One region of the Rhizobium sp. TRM95796 genome, then DNA from elsewhere that is predicted to be linked to it. Evidence: riboswitches for the same ligand, from Rfam matches in the RefSeq annotation. Region 1 holds a riboswitch; the other holds the start of a gene.
What was found. Region 1 has a riboswitch for thiamine pyrophosphate ahead of thiM (hydroxyethylthiazole kinase). Riboswitches for the same ligand answer to the same signal wherever they lie in the genome.
Positions count from the first base shown of each region.

Region 2: it holds a riboswitch for thiamine pyrophosphate, as region 1 does, so the genes downstream of both, thiB (thiamine ABC transporter substrate binding subunit) here and thiM (hydroxyethylthiazole kinase) in region 1, are expected to answer to the same signal.

Region 1 is NZ_JAOXHE010000012.1:142,742-150,259, reverse strand. It holds gene OCK01_RS22765 (pirin family protein) at 1-807, shown strand, start outside; gene OCK01_RS22760 (glutathione S-transferase family protein) at 915-1,532, shown strand; gene OCK01_RS22755 (dual specificity protein phosphatase family protein) at 1,633-2,223, shown strand; gene OCK01_RS22750 (GFA family protein) at 2,279-2,683, shown strand; gene OCK01_RS22745 (3-oxoacyl-ACP reductase) at 2,686-3,450, opposite strand; gene thiD (bifunctional hydroxymethylpyrimidine kinase/phosphomethylpyrimidine kinase) at 3,447-4,265, opposite strand; gene thiE (thiamine phosphate synthase) at 4,262-4,897, opposite strand; gene thiM (hydroxyethylthiazole kinase) at 4,894-5,697, opposite strand; TPP riboswitch at 5,762-5,858, opposite strand; gene otsB (trehalose-phosphatase) at 6,016-6,786, shown strand; gene otsA (alpha,alpha-trehalose-phosphate synthase (UDP-forming)) at 6,815-7,518, shown strand, end outside.
Region 2 is NZ_JAOXHE010000008.1:100,572-108,089, reverse strand. It holds gene OCK01_RS16970 (thiamine/thiamine pyrophosphate ABC transporter permease ThiP) at 1-1,082, opposite strand, end outside; gene thiB (thiamine ABC transporter substrate binding subunit) at 1,091-2,101, opposite strand; TPP riboswitch at 2,145-2,258, opposite strand; gene OCK01_RS16960 (bifunctional helix-turn-helix transcriptional regulator/GNAT family N-acetyltransferase) at 2,302-3,246, opposite strand; gene leuB (3-isopropylmalate dehydrogenase) at 3,386-4,498, shown strand; gene OCK01_RS16950 (phosphatase PAP2 family protein) at 4,523-5,227, shown strand; gene OCK01_RS16945 (MFS transporter) at 5,314-7,194, opposite strand.

The DNA.
Region 1 (7,518 bases):
GATCCTTTCCTGATGATGGACGATTTCCGCAACGACAATCCCGCCCATTACCAGCGCGGCTTTCCCTGGCATCCGCATCGCGGCATCGAGACCATCACCTATGTGCTCGCCGGCACCGTCGAGCATGGCGACAGCCTCGGCAATCGCGGATTGCTCGGCGCGGGTGATGTGCAATGGATGACGGCGGGCCGCGGCATCATGCATCAGGAAATGCCGCAGGGCGATTTCGCCGGGCGCATGCATGGTTTCCAGCTCTGGGCCAACCTGCCGTCGTCACTGAAAATGACGGCGCCGCGCTATCAGGACGTCAAGGCCGCCGATATCCCCGTGGTCATCGATGACGACGGCACCGCCGTGCGCGTCATCACCGGCGAGTTCTGGGGCAAGAAAGGCCCGGTCGACGGCATTGCCGCCGAGCCCGTCTATCTCGACATTTCCGTGCCGCCCGGCCGCCGGAAGACGTTCGCGGTCGACACCTATCGCAAGGCCTTCGCCTATATTTTCGCCGGTTCCGGCACGTTCCGCGACGCTTCGCACCCGATGGGCGTGAAGATCGAGAAGGAGATCGCCGGCGAGGAAGTGACCATTCGCGACATGTCCGGCAACCGCACGCTCGTCGTCTTCGACAGCGGCGACGAGGTCACGGTGCAGGCCGGCGACGAAGGCATCCGCTTCCTGCTCGTTTCCGGCAAGCCGATCGAGGAACCGGTTGCATGGCATGGGCCGATCGTGATGAACAGCCGCGAAGAGATCATGCAGGCGATGCGCGAATTGCAGAACGGCACCTTCATCAAGTCGGATCATTGATGGCCCGCGTCGGCGACGAAAAGCGTGAACTTCCTGTTTCTCGGCGTCGCTTTTCGGTCGAGATGTCCTAGATTGACCCCGGATCAACAAACGGGGGACTTCAGTCCATGTACAGGCTTTATGGACGGATCGGATCCGGCAGCGCCGCCGTCGAGGCGGCGCTGGCCATTATCGGCGCGCCGCATGACATCGTTTGGGTTGACACATCCGCCGGCGAACATCTGACCGAGGATTTCGCAGCCATCAATCCGCGCCGGCAGGTGCCCGCGCTCGTGCTGCCGGATGGCGGCGTGATGACCGAAAGCGCCGCCATGCTGCTGCATTTGGCCGACGCCTTTCCGGAGGCCGGTCTCGCCCCGCGCCCCGGATCGAGCGCGCGGGCGCGACATGACCGCTGGCTGATCTTCATGGCGGTCAACATCTATGAGGGCGAGTTGCGCAAGGCCTATGCCGATCGCTACACCGTGGATCCGGACGGCGCGGACGCCGTCCGCGTCGCGGCGGAAGACTATCTCGGCGCGCAATACGCGATCATCGAGGCGGAGATGAAGGGCGATTTTCTAGTGGGGGACAGTCCTTCCATGGCCGATCTCTATCTCTGGATGGTCGCAAGCTGGCGTGATCCGCAGCAGATAAAAGCCGAGACGCCACGCGTCGAAGCGCATTCCCGCCGGCTGCGCGCCATTCCTCAGGTGCAGGCGATCGCAGAGCGTCATGGCGCCTGAAGCAAAAACGATTGGCCGTATGCGCTTTTGCCGCAGAAATGCCGCTTCCTTGGCGAAGACGTCGCTGATATAGGCGTTGGCTTATATTGGAATTGTTCTAATGAGATCGGACGGCGGCATGCAGTGGAAGCGGCTCTTCAAGCGAACGGCGCTGGGCGTCGGCCTTTTGGTCCTCGCCGGCGGCTTATTCCTCGGCCAGCAATTCCTGCGCGGGAACTTTCATGAGGTCATCCCCGGCGAGTTCTACCGCTCGGCGCAGCCTTCCGCCGCCGATATCGCCTATTACGCCAGGACTTACGGCATCAAGACGGTGATCAACCTGCGGGGCGCCAGCAAGAAGGGTTCGAGCTGGTATGTCGACGAGATCAACGAGTCCAAGGCTCTGGGTCTTCATCATGTCGATTTCGCCATGTCGGCCGCCCGAGAACTGAACGCCGTGCAGATGGCCGATCTCACCCGCATCATGCGCGATGCGCCCAAGCCGATCCTGGTGCACTGCATGTCGGGCGTCGATCGCACAGGGCTCGCCTCGGTTCTTTATCTCCAGCAGGTTGCCGGCGTGGACGAAGAGACGGCGGAATGGCAGCTGTCGCTGATCTACGGCCATTTCAGCATTCCCTTCATCAATCGCGCCTATGCGATGGATGAGAGCTGGGAAGCCTTTGAAAAGGTCATCGGCCTCGAAAGCTGAGCATTGAACATTTTTCCGCCCTGCCGCATTGTCCAGTCACAGCAAGGAGTGGACCATGCAGATCACAGGACGGTGCCATTGCGGCCGGGTGTCGTATGAGGCGGAGATCGACCCGGAGCGCGTCTCCATTTGCCATTGCACCGATTGCCAGTCGCTGACCGGCTCGCCGTTCCGCGTCACCGCGCTGACCGGGCGAGACCGGATCCGCCAGACCGGCGAGCCGCCCAAGGTCTATGAGAAACGCGGCGGCAGCGGCGCCATTCGCCTTCAATATTTCTGCGCCAATTGCGGCTCTCCCATCTTCACCACAGGCCAGGGCGCGGCCTTCGAGACCTGGGGTATCCGCTGGGGCAGCATCGACCAGCGCGCTGAACTCGAACCCGGCCGCCAGAAATGGACCCGTTCGGCCGCGCCGTGGATCGGAGAGATCGGCGATCTCCCCGGCTCCCAAGGCGACTGAACTCAGCCGAACACCAGCCCGCCATCGACGATCAGGTTCTGGCCCGTCACCGCGCGCGCCCAGGGGCTGGCGAAGAACAGCACTGCGTCGGCGGCTTCCTCCGGCGTCGTCACCCGCTGCAGCGGCGTATTGGCGGCGATGAGATCGAACACGGCTTCGGGCGTCGCCGCGCTCGCATCCGTCATCCGCAGCAAGCCGCCCGAGACCATGTTGACGGTGATGCCGTCAGGCCCCAGCTCCTTGGCCGCCGTGCGCGTGAGCGACAGGAGCGCGGCCTTGGCGGCGGTGTAGTCGTGATAGGGCACGACCGGGTTCTGAAACAGATTGGTGCCGATGAACACCAGCCGCCCGGAGCCTTGCGACGCCAAGCCGGGTCTGGCGGCCCGGATCAGGTTGAGCGCGCCCTTGAGGCCGGTCTCCAGATGCGCATTGACCGCCTCCCAGGATAGGTGGTCGAGCTTGTCTCTCGCCTCTCCGTTGAAGCTGAAATCGGCCAGCGCGTTGTGCGCCACCGTATCGACGCCGCCGAAGGCGTCCTTCGCGGCTTCGATCAACGCTTCGACGTCGTTTGCATTCCGCACATCGGCGCGGATCGCCCGCGCCTTTGGGCCCAGCGTCTCGGCCAGCGCCTCCGCTTTCTCCCGGCTGTTGCGGTAGTTGATGACGACATTGGCGCCTTCGCGCGCAAAAGCGCGGGCGATCGCCGCGCCGAGGCCGCGACCCCCTCCCGTGACGATGACGGTCTGTTCTGCAATCGGCTTGCTCATCGGGGAATGTCCTGTTCGGTCCAGAGATGATGAAAATGATGGATGGGCCCATGGCCCGCGCCGACGCTTAGCTGGCCGGAGGCTTCAATCGCGCCGCGGAGCCAGTCCTTGGCGGCGCATATGGCTTCGGAAATAGCCTGTCCCTTGGCGAGTTCAGCGGCGATGGCGCTCGACAGCGAGCAGCCGGTGCCATGGGTGTTTTTCGTCGGCGCGCGCCGGCTTTCGAACCACTGCAGCCCTCCGTATGTCGCCAGCACATCCGGGCTCTCGTCGTCATCAAGGTGCCCGCCCTTGACGAGCGCCGCCTGCGGCCCGAGCGCCAGAAGAGCGCGGGCCTGCGCCGCCATTTCTTCGCGCGACCGCGCTTCCGGCCTGCCGAGCAGCGCCGCTGCTTCCGGCAGATTGGGCGTGACGACCGTGGCGAGCGGCAGAAGCGCCCGCCGCACCGTCTCCATCGCCTCGGGGTCGAGGAGCGGCGCGCCGCCCTTGGCGATCATCACCGGATCGAGCGCCACGGGCGCGCGGCAGTAAAGGCGAAGCGCTTCCGCCACGGCTGCGGCGATCTCCGCATTGGCGATCATGCCGATCTTGACCGCATCGACGCGCACGTCTGAGAACACCATGCGGATCTGCTCGCCCACGAAATCGGCGGGCAAAGCGTGTACAGTCGAGACGCCTTGCGTGTTCTGCGCCGTCAAGGCGGTCAGCGCCGCCATGCCGAACACGCCGCGGGCGGAAAAGGCCTTGAGGTCGGCCTGGATGCCGGCGCCGCCCGAGGGGTCGGAGCCGGCGATCGACAAGACATTGGCGATCATACCAGGCTCCTGCTGATTTCCGCGCGGAGCGTGCGCGCCGCGACTTCCGGATCGGGCTGCCCGCAAATCGCCGACACGACGGCGACGCCTTTGGCGCCTCTGGCCAGGATCGCGCTGATATGGCCAATCTTCACGCCGCCGATCGCCACGGCGGGAAGATGCGTGGCGCGAATGACCGCCTGAAGCCCGTCGAGACCGATCGCCGGCGGATGGTCCGGTTTTGTCGCTGTCGGAAACACCGGACCGACGCCGACATAATCCACCAGCGTGGGATCGAGCGCTTCGGCTTCCGCCACACTGCCGATCGACAGGCCGAGAAGCATGTCGTCGCCGATGCGGTCGCGCGCCGCCCGCAGATCGAGATCGCCCTGACCGATATGAACGCCGTCGGCGGCGATCGCCATGGCCGCCTCGACGTCGTCGTTGACGATCAGCCGGGCTCCGCTGCCGGCCAGCACGGATTTGAGGAGAAGCCCGGTTTCGATCCGCTGTTCGGTCGTCGCCGTCTTGTCGCGCAGTTGAACCATGGTCGCGCCGCCGCGCACGGCGCGGCGCGCCGTTTCAATCACGCCGAGGGGCTCGGAGAGCACGGGATCCAGCACGAGATAGAGCGAGAGATCGAAGCGGTTCATGCGACCTCCATCCGGTTGGCCGCATCGAGCGCTGCGCCATCCACGAGCGCGAGCTGATCGAGGAAATGGACCGAGAAACTGCCTGGTCCCTCTGCGGCGGCTTCGGCGCGGGCTCCCGCCACGGCGAAGTAGGCGAGCGCCGCCGCTGTCGCATCGAACAGATCGGCGCCCTTCACGCCGGCATAGGCGCCGATCATGCAGGTCAGCGAGCAGCCGAGCGCCGTCACTTTCGGCATCAGGGGTGAACCGCCGGAGATCCTCAACGCGCGCACCCCGTCGGTGACGAAATCCGTCTCGCCGGTGACGGCGACGATCGTGTCCCGCTCGCCCGCCAGCCGCCGGGCTGCCTCTTCCGCCGCATGCACGGGGTCGCGGGCGTCGACGCCTTTGGCAGTGCTTTGACCACCGGCCAGCGCCAGGATCTCCGATGCATTGCCCCTGACGATATCGGGCCGAAGCGCCATCAGCGCCTCTGTCGCCTGTCGCCGATAGGCGGTGGCGAAATGCGCGACGGGATCGAATACCCAGGGAACGCCCGCTTCGCGCGCGCCGCGCGCAGCAGCCGTCATGCCCTCGACCCAGTCGGGCGACAGCGTGCCGATATTGATGGTGAGCGCTGCGGCGAAGCTCGCGAATTCGCCGGCCTCCTCCGCCGCATGCACCATGGCGGGCGATGCGCCCGCCGCAAGCAGGCTGTTGGCGGCGATGTTCATCGCCACGTAATTGGTGATGCAGTGAACGAGCGGCGCTTCAGCGCGCATCGCTTCGAGATAGGCGCCGGGAGTGGTCAAATCAGTCATCTTGCCCCTTTCCAGCGGGGCAAGCGGCAGGAACGATCCGATGGGAGTGCGCTTGTCGCGCGGGCGGATCATCCGAGCGACTCCCTCCGCCAGCATTATCTGGTTCAGGTTCGAAGGGTGCTTCTCAGCCCGTCTTGCGACGAACGCCCCTGTCTCTCAACACACCGAGATATGCCAGCTTTAAACTGGCCTGTCATCCGAAAAACTTTTCGCGACGCATGGAGGAACTTAGCGTCGTCATCGGCGTTGCGACACTGGGGAGCATTGGGCTCTGAACAGAGCGGGACGACCGAAGCGGAAATTATAGGGTTTGCTGGTATGTTCGACGTTGGCCGTGCGGTTGAAGATGTGTTTTCGGACATCGATTCCAATCCGCTGGGATATGCGCTCTTTCTGGATATCGACGGCACACTGATCGATCTGGCCGCCACTCCCGACGCGATCCGAATTCCTCCGGACTTGCCGGGGATCCTCGATCGCCTGTCGCAAAGGCTAGGCGGCGCCATGGCGCTGGTTACCGGGCGGGCCTTGCCCTATGCCGATCGCCTGTTCGAGCCGCGCCGCTTTCCGATTGCGGGTCTGCATGGCGTTGAGCGTCGCTGCGCCGACGGCCGCATCACGCGAAGCGCGCCCACGCCCGCCTTCGACGACGCCAAGCGCGAACTGGCTCGCGCCGCCAAGGCCTGGCCGGGTGTGCTGTTCGAAGACAAGACCGCCGCCGTGGCCATTCATTATCGCCAGGCTCCCTGTTATGCGATGGAAGTCGACGTCACCATGCAGGCGGCGCTCGCCGCGATCGGCCCCGGTTATGAATTGCAGCGCGGCAAGATGGTGGTCGAGATCCGGCCCGACAGCGCCGACAAGGGTCGGGCTGTGCAGGCCTTTCTGCATGAGCCGCCGTTTATGGGCCGCATTCCGGTGGCGATCGGCGACGACGTCACCGACGAGGCGATGTTCAAAGCGGTCAATGCGCATGGCGGCGCTTCGATCCGCATCGTCGAAACCCCCGCTGAAACCACGGCGCAATGGCGGCTTCCGTCACCCCGATCCCTCAGAGCGGCTCTGTCGGCTCTGGCCGCCCGCTCCTGATACATTTCCGCATGAAAGGATTTTCGCCATGAGCAGACTTGTGGTCGTCTCAAACCGCGTTCCCGTTCCCGACAAAACCGGGACGGCTCCCGCCGGCGGTCTCGCTGTCGCGCTGCAGGCCGCGCTCAAGGAGCGCGGCGGCATCTGGATGGGCTGGTCCGGGAAGTCGTCCGGCGAAGACGAGCCGGCGGAGCTGACGATCCAGAAGCAGGGCAACATCACTTATGCCTTGACCGATCTGACGGATCGCGATGTCGAGGAATATTACCACGGCTTCGCCAATCGCGTGCTCTGGCCGATCTGCCATTATCGGCTTGATCTCGCCGAATATGCCCGCAAGGAAATGAGCGGCTATTTCCGCGTCAACCGTTTCTTCGCCGCCAAGCTCGCGCCGATGCTCGAGCCCGACGACGTCATCTGGGTGCATGACTATCACCTGATCCCGCTCGCGATCGAATTGCGCGCGCTGGGCGTCAAGAATCGCATCGGCTTCTTCCTGCATATTCCGCTGCCGCCCGCCGACGTGCTGTTCACCATGCCGGTGCATGAGGAAATCATGAAGGGCTTGGCGGAATATGATCTCGTCGGATTCCAGACCGATCATGACTTCGACAATTTCGCCGGCGGGCTGGTGCGCGAAGGCATTGGTGAGCGACTGGACGATGGACGATTGTCTTCCTTCGGTCGTATCTTCAAGGGCGGGGCTTATCCGATCGGTATCGAGACGGAGGC
Region 2 (7,518 bases), on a different contig from region 1:
GCCAGCGATCCCGGCGCAAACCGCCGCCGCGCCTGGAGCAGCGTATAGCCGAGCAGGGTGGAGAGAAGCCCTGAAGATATGGCGATGACGAGGCTTATCGACAGCGCGCGGTGAAAGAGAGGATCAGAGACGAGACGGAATAGATCCGCTCTTACTCCGGCAGACGCCGCCGCGACGAGCGGCGCGGCCACGAACAGGGTGAAGACGAGGATGATCACACTGTCGACTCCCAGTGCCCAGGCGCCTCGCGCATCCGGTCGGAAAGGCCGTGACGACAGCGTCGAGCGGGCGTGTTCAACGTCAGGCGCGAGACGAAGAACCTGGAAAACGAAGCCGGTCAAAACAATCTGCAGCAATGTGAGCGCCAGCGCTCGTGCCGGATCGAAATCGAATTTCAGAGCCTGATAGATCGCGACTTCCAGCGTCGATGTCGCCGGACCGCCTCCCAGCGTCAGGATGATGGTGAAACTGGTCATGCACAGCATGAAGATCAGGCCCGCCGCGCCAGGCAAGGCTTTGAGGAGCGCCGGCCCCTCGACAAACCGGAAAAGGGAGAGCCGGGAAAAGCCGAGACTGGCGGCGAGCCGCCATTCGTCGCGCGGCGTCGCGTCGAGGCCCGTCAGCAGAAACCGCACGGCGAGCGGCAGGTTGAAGAACACATGGGCGATCAGAATGCCGGAGAGACCATAGATCGACAGTCGCGGAGCCCCGAACCAGACCAGCGCGTCATTGGCGAGCCCTTGCCGCCCCCAGATCTCGACCAGCCCGAACACCGCCGGCAGCACCGGCAGCCCCAAAGGCAGGACCATTAGCGCAACGACGAAACCGCGCCCCGGAAAAGACGGTCGACGCGCCAAGGCCAGCGCCACAGGAACGGCGAACGCCACCGAAAGCGCCATCGACAGAAAGGCCTGCCAGAGCGTAAACGCCGTCAGATGCCAGAGATAGGTCAGGGGCGGGTAGGAGGCCTCCGGCGCGGCGGCCAGAAGGCCGGCCGCCGCGAGCGCGACGAACAGCAGGATGCCGGCCAGGCTGAAGAAGCCGGCCGAGATCCAGACCCTGTCCTCGCGCGCGCGGATCATGAGCCGGCTTACTTCATGCTCATGGCGGCCAGCCACTCGTCGATCCAGGCTTTCCGCTGGGCCGCGACCTCTTCCGGCGCGATCACCAGCGTCTTCTCCGGACTGACCAGCTTGCCGAACACCGGGTTGAGCGGCGCCGATGTCTTGGCGGCCGGCATCATCCAGTTGTTCTCGGGAATGACGTCCTGAAACTCGGGCGAGATCATGAAGCTGAGGAAGGAGCGCGCGAGCTCCGCGTCTTTCGTCGTCTTCACCATGCCCGCGACTTCGACCTGGATCGGATGTCCCTCGGAGAAGGCGGCGGCCTGGTAGCGGTTCTGGCTCTCGGCGATCATGTGATAGGCCGGCGAGGTGGTGTAGGACAGCACCATCGGCGCTTCGCCCTTGGTGAACAGCCCATAGGCTTCCGACCAGCCCGGCGTCACGGTGAGCACGCGCGGCTTGAGCTTCGTCCAGGCCTCGCCCGCCTTGTCGCCATAGACCGCCTTCATCCAGACCAGCAGGCCGAGACCGGGCGTGGAGGTGCGGGGATCTTCGATGACGATCTTCTCGTCCGGATTGCCCTCGACCAGCTCGTTCAGGCTCTTCGGTGGGCTCTTCATCGTCTCGGTGTCGTAGATCACGGCAAAGTGGCCGTAGTCATAGGGCACGAAGACGGGATCGCTGAAACCGCCGGGAATCGCGACGCGGGTGGTGTCGACGCCGTGATCGGCGAACATGCCGGTGTCGCGCGCTTCCTGCACCAGATTGTTGTCGAGGCCGAGCACGATGTCGGCCTTGGTCTTGTCTCCCTCGGTCTTCAGCCGCGTCAGCAGCGCCACCCCGTCGCCGAGGCTGACATAATCCACCTTGCAGGCGCAGGTCTTTTCGAACGCCGCCTTCACCTTGGGGCCGGGACCCCATTCCGAGGTGAAGCTTTCATAAGTGTAGATCGTCAGCGTCTTCTCGGCCGAAAAAGCGGGATGGGCGAGGGAGAAAGCGGCGAGGGCCGCCAGAGAATACAGGGTCGCGTTGCGCATCAGCGCCTCCTTCATGTTTCAACAAACGGGAATAGGGCGCTGAGATATCGTGCCGTCTAATCCCTCCGCCGGTGCTAACCGGATCAGGTTCTTCGGGTTGGTCTTGGGACCTCTCAGCCGACGATCGTTGCCGATCGCAGCACCCCGTTAGAGCGGTTCTCTCTGTAAAGGGAGTTTTTCACTCTGGCAAGTTCGCCGCGTCAGCGAGGGAGCGTACGGGTGCGCATGAAACGTTGCTCCCTGACCTCCGCGCCCCACTGATGTCCCAGCCATTCCTCCTGCAACTTGAAGCCCGATCGTTCGTAGAGGGCGCGGGCGGGGTCGAGGCCGGCGAATGTCCAGAGGTGGATTTCCTTGAAATCGTTTCTGTCGGAGAATTCGAGCGCCCGCTGCATGAAACGACGCCCCAGTCCTCGCCCCTGCATCCGCTCCTCGACGATGACCCAGCGCAGATGCGCTTTTCCATCGCCGAGATCCTCGCCGTCGATGGCCGCCGAACCGACGATGTCGTCGCCCTGCACAGCCAGCCAGATTTCGTTGCAGGTCCTGGAGGCGCGGCCGATGAACTCCGCCAATCCGGATGCGACCTTCGCTTCGAAGGCGGCTCCGAACTTCCACCGCCGGCTATAATAGCGAGCGTGAAGCCCGGCTATGGCGCCGATGCAGCCCGGTCTGTAGCCGGAGACGATTTCGACCTCGGGAGGCGCAGACGAAGCGCCGGTCCTGACCTCCGCAAGCGCATCGGCATAGGCGTTCAGCCCCTCGCGGATCAGTCTGCGCCGGCCGGGATCGCACGTGGTCAACGCTCGGGACACCTGATTGTCGGCATAGCGATCGATGGCGGCGGCGAGCGCCACGCCTTTGTCGGTCAGGAAGAGCCTTTTTCTCCGTTTGTCCCCGTCGTCGCTCTCCTCCGCCAACAATCCGTCTTCCGAAAGCTTTGCAAGAAGGCGGCTGACGCTGGACTTTTCCAGCAGCAACAGCGATGCGAGATTCTTGGCGGTCAGGTCCGTCTGCATCAGTTCGACCAGCGTGTGAACCGCCGACGGCGACAGGGTCGTGCCGGCGAGCCCTCGTCGAAGAAAGCCGAGCTCCCGCACCAGCCGTCTCGACGATTGGCGGATAGCGTCGATCTCTTGCCGCATGCTCCCTCCCAATAGTTGTATCGTACAACGATATGACGGCGACAGCCGAACCGCAAGAGCGTCCCGACGGCTTGAAATGCCGCAAATGCAGGGATATGGAGGCCGCAGTCTTCAACCTCCGAACCGAAAGTGGCGGCACATGTCCGAACGCAAGCTTTTCCTTCTCCCCGGCGATGGCATCGGCCAGGAAACCATGGCCGAAGTCCGCAAGTTCATCACCGCGATGAACGAGAAGTTCGACGCCGGTTTCGTCACCGACGAAGGCCTGGTCGGCGGATCGGCCTATGACGCCCATGGCGCGGCGATCTCCGAACAAGACATGGAAAAGGCGCAGGCCGCTGACGCCGTTCTCTTTGGCGCGGTCGGCGGCCCGAAGTGGGATTCTGTTCCTTATGACGTCCGCCCGGAAGCCGGCCTTCTGCGCCTGCGCAAGGATCTGGCGCTGTTCGCCAATCTTCGTCCGGCGATCTGCTATCCGGCGCTCGCCAACGCCTCCTCGCTGAAGCCCGAGATCGTCGAAGGTCTCGATATCCTGATCGTCCGCGAGCTGACCGGCGGCGTCTATTTCGGCAGCCCCAAGGAAATCATCGATCTCGGCAACGGCCAGAAGCGCGGCATCGACACCCAGGTCTATGACACGTTCGAAATCGAACGCATTTCCTCGGTCGCCTTCGAGCTTGCGCGCACACGCGGCAACAAGGTCTGCTCGATGGAGAAGCGCAACGTCATGAAGTCGGGCGTGCTCTGGAACGAGGTCGTGACGGCGACCCACAAGGCGAAGTATCCCGACGTTAAGCTCGAGCATATGCTGGCCGACGCCGGCGGCATGCAGCTCGTCCGCTGGCCGAAGCAGTTCGACGTCATCGTCACCGACAATCTGTTCGGCGACATGCTCTCCGACATCGCCTCGATGCTCACGGGTTCGCTCGGCATGCTGCCGTCCGCCTCGCTCGGCGCGCCCGATCCGAAGACCGGCAAGCGCAAGGCGATGTATGAGCCCGTGCACGGCTCGGCGCCGGATATCGCCGGCCAGGGCATCGCCAATCCGATCGCCATGATCGCCTCCTTCGCCATGTGCCTGAGATATTCCTTCGCTATGATCAAGGAAGCCGATGCGCTGGAAAAGGCCATCGCCAATGTGCTGGAGAAGGGCATCCGCACCGGCGACATCATGGCCGAAGGCTGCAAGAAGGTCGGCACCGTGGAAATGGGCGACGCGATCCTCGAGGAGTACCTCACCCTCGCGGCGTAACGCCCCGAGGGAGGTTACTGCTGCATGACCATGACGACGACGCCCCGGATAGGCTTTTCGCTGGCAGAACTCAGGGCGACGGGGCTGTTGAGGCCCTATTTCGCCCTACCGCTCATCGTCGCGGTTTCCGTCATCATGGGATTGCAGTTCGACGCCTGGGCTGGCGGCCAGATGGGCCGCTGGCCGGTCTGGCTGAGCCATCCCAGCCGGCTGATGACCGATTACGCCAAATCCGGCTGGATCTTATGGTCCAGCGCCGCCTTGATCGTCACTATTTATGTCAGCTATCGCGACATGGATGGCGGCGCGGTCAGGGATTTCACCCGCCGCCTCATCGGGGCGGCAGCTTTCGTCTTCGCCAGCGTCGCCGTTTCCGGCCTTGGCGCCATGCTCCTCAAGAACGCCATCGGCCGCGCCAGACCCGCGCTGTTCTCGGAAGCCGGCGCTTTCGCGTTTCGGCCGTTCGAGATGCAATTCTTCTATCAGGGTTTTCCCTCCGGCCACGGAACCACGGCCGGCGCTTTCTTCACCGCCCTCGCCATTCTCTATCCCCGCTACTGGCTGATCTGGACCGCCCTGGGCGTCGCGCTCGCTTCGACGCGGGTATTCGTCGGCGCGCATTATCCCTCGGATGCGACGGCGGGCTTCCTGCTCGGCGCCTGGTTCGCTTTCGCCATTGCTTGCATTTTCCATGCACGCGGCTGGTGGCCCGACCGGCGACGGTGTTGAAGCCGGTCTTCAACGCCGCGCAATGCAAAAAGAATGGGGCCCGGCAAGTTCCGCCGGGCCCCTGTCGTTTGACCTTTTGAGACGCTTCAAAGAGCGTGCACGTCGTTGTGCCTGGTTTCCTTGAGGAAGATCATGCCGATGATCAGACTCATCACCGCGATCACGATCGGGTACCACAGGCCATAATAGATATCGCCCTTGGCCGCCGACATCGCGAAAACGATGGCCGGGAGCAGGCCGCCGAACCAGCCGTTGCCGATGTGATAGGGCAGCGACATGCCGGTGTAGCGGATGCGGGTGGGGAACATTTCCACCAGCATGGCGGCGATCGGGCCATAGACCATGGTCACATAGATCACGAGAACGGTCAGGATGGCGATGCACTGCACCCAGTTCACTTCGTCCGGATTGGCGACGATCTTGAATTCGCCGCCGGCCGGCACCTTGTAGACCGCCATTTCGGTCACCCCTTCGAGATCTTTGGCCGTCGCATATTTCTCGCGGATGATCTTGGCCGCCGACATCGTTTCCGGCGTCAGCGCGCGAATTGCCGCCTCATCCAGGTTCAGTTCCGGATTGGCCGCCACGAAACCGGCGATCTTCGTTTCCGGCACGAAAGCGGAGCCGCGGGCCAACGGATAACCAGCGTCCTTGAGGGCGAAGAAGGCCGCCTTCTGGAAGCTTGCGTCGAGCCCCTTGGCCTGATCGCCGGCCTTGGCGGCGTCATAGCTCTGCACCGTCTCGTTCTTGATCTTGACGGTCGCGGCGGTCCCGGCGGGAGCGGCCACGATGTCGTAGGGGATCGAGTTCTTGGTCAGGAAGGCGGTGGCGATGTCGCAGGACGTAGTGAATTTGGCCGTGCCGGTCGGGTTGAACTGGAAATTGCAATCCGCCGGATCGGCCGTCACCGTGGCGCGAATCTCGGCCTGCGCCTGGGCGAGGGCGGGATTGCCGGCCCAGGTCAACGCCTTGAACAGCGGGAAATAGGTGAGCGCGGCGAGCGCCAGCCCCAGCATGATCACCGGCTTGCGGCCGATCTTGTCGGACAGCCAGCCGAACACCACGAAGAACAGCGTGCCGATGGCGAGCGAGATCGCCACCATGACATTGGCGTCCTGCAGGTCGATCTTCAGCACGTTCTGCAGGAAGAACAGCGCGTAGAACTGGCCCGAATACCAGACGACGGCCTGACCTGCGACCGCGCCGAACAGAGCGAGAACGGCGATCTTGGCGTTCTTCCACTGGCCGAAAGCTTCCGAGATCGGCGCTTTGGAGGTCTTTCCCTCTTCTTTCATCTTCTTGAAGGCGGGGGATTCGTTCATCTGCATGCGGATCCAGACCGACACGCCGAGCAGGGCCACGGAGATCAGGAAGGGAATGCGCCAGCCCCATTCGGCGAATGCGTCGCGTCCGAGCAAGGTCTGCACGCCCAGGATCACCAGCAGCGACAGGAACAGGCCGAGCGTTGCTGTTGTCTGGATCCAGGATGTGTAGAAGCCGCGGCGATCATCGGGCGCGTGTTCGGCCACATAGGTCGCGGCGCCGCCATATTCGCCGCCGAGCGCGAGGCCCTGTAGCAGTCGCAGAATGATGAGAATGATGGGCGCGGCGATGCCGATCTGCGCCGAACCGGGCAGAAGACCGACCACGAACGTGGATACGCCCATGATCAGGATGGTGACGAGGAAGGTGTATTTGCGGCCGACGATGTCGCCCAACCGTCCGAACACCAGCGCGCCGAACGGACGCACGAGAAAGCCAGCCGCAAAAGCGAGCAGGACGAAGATGTTGCGCGTCGCTTCAGGGTAGGAATTGAAGAAGGCGACGCCGATATAGGCTCCCAGAGAGCCGTAGAGATAGAAGTCGTACCATTCGAACACGGTGCCGAGAGAGGAGGCGAAAATCACCTTCTTCTCCTCTCGCGACATCGGCCGGCCGCGGCTGTGTGTGGCTGCAATATCCGCCATGTTGAGATCCCCCAGTCAAAACATGCCGGACAGCGCCTCTCCTCTAAGGCCTTCATGGACTGCCGGCATATCCTGAATGATGTCACGATGTGGCGCGAGCGGGCAGATGGGCTTTGGGATTATGACGAACGTATTAGATGCATCGCAGAAAGCGCATACATCCCGCAGGAGGCGCGTTCGCTTCGACATCGCGGCTTGACTCCGGGCCAAAAGCCGCTAGAGGTGAGCGCCGAAAGGGAACCGCCCATGTCTGGCCATGCTCGAGCCTCGCTCCTGATGCGCCGTCCGGATCAACGATCCGGCGGACGTTCGCTTTTTTCTCCT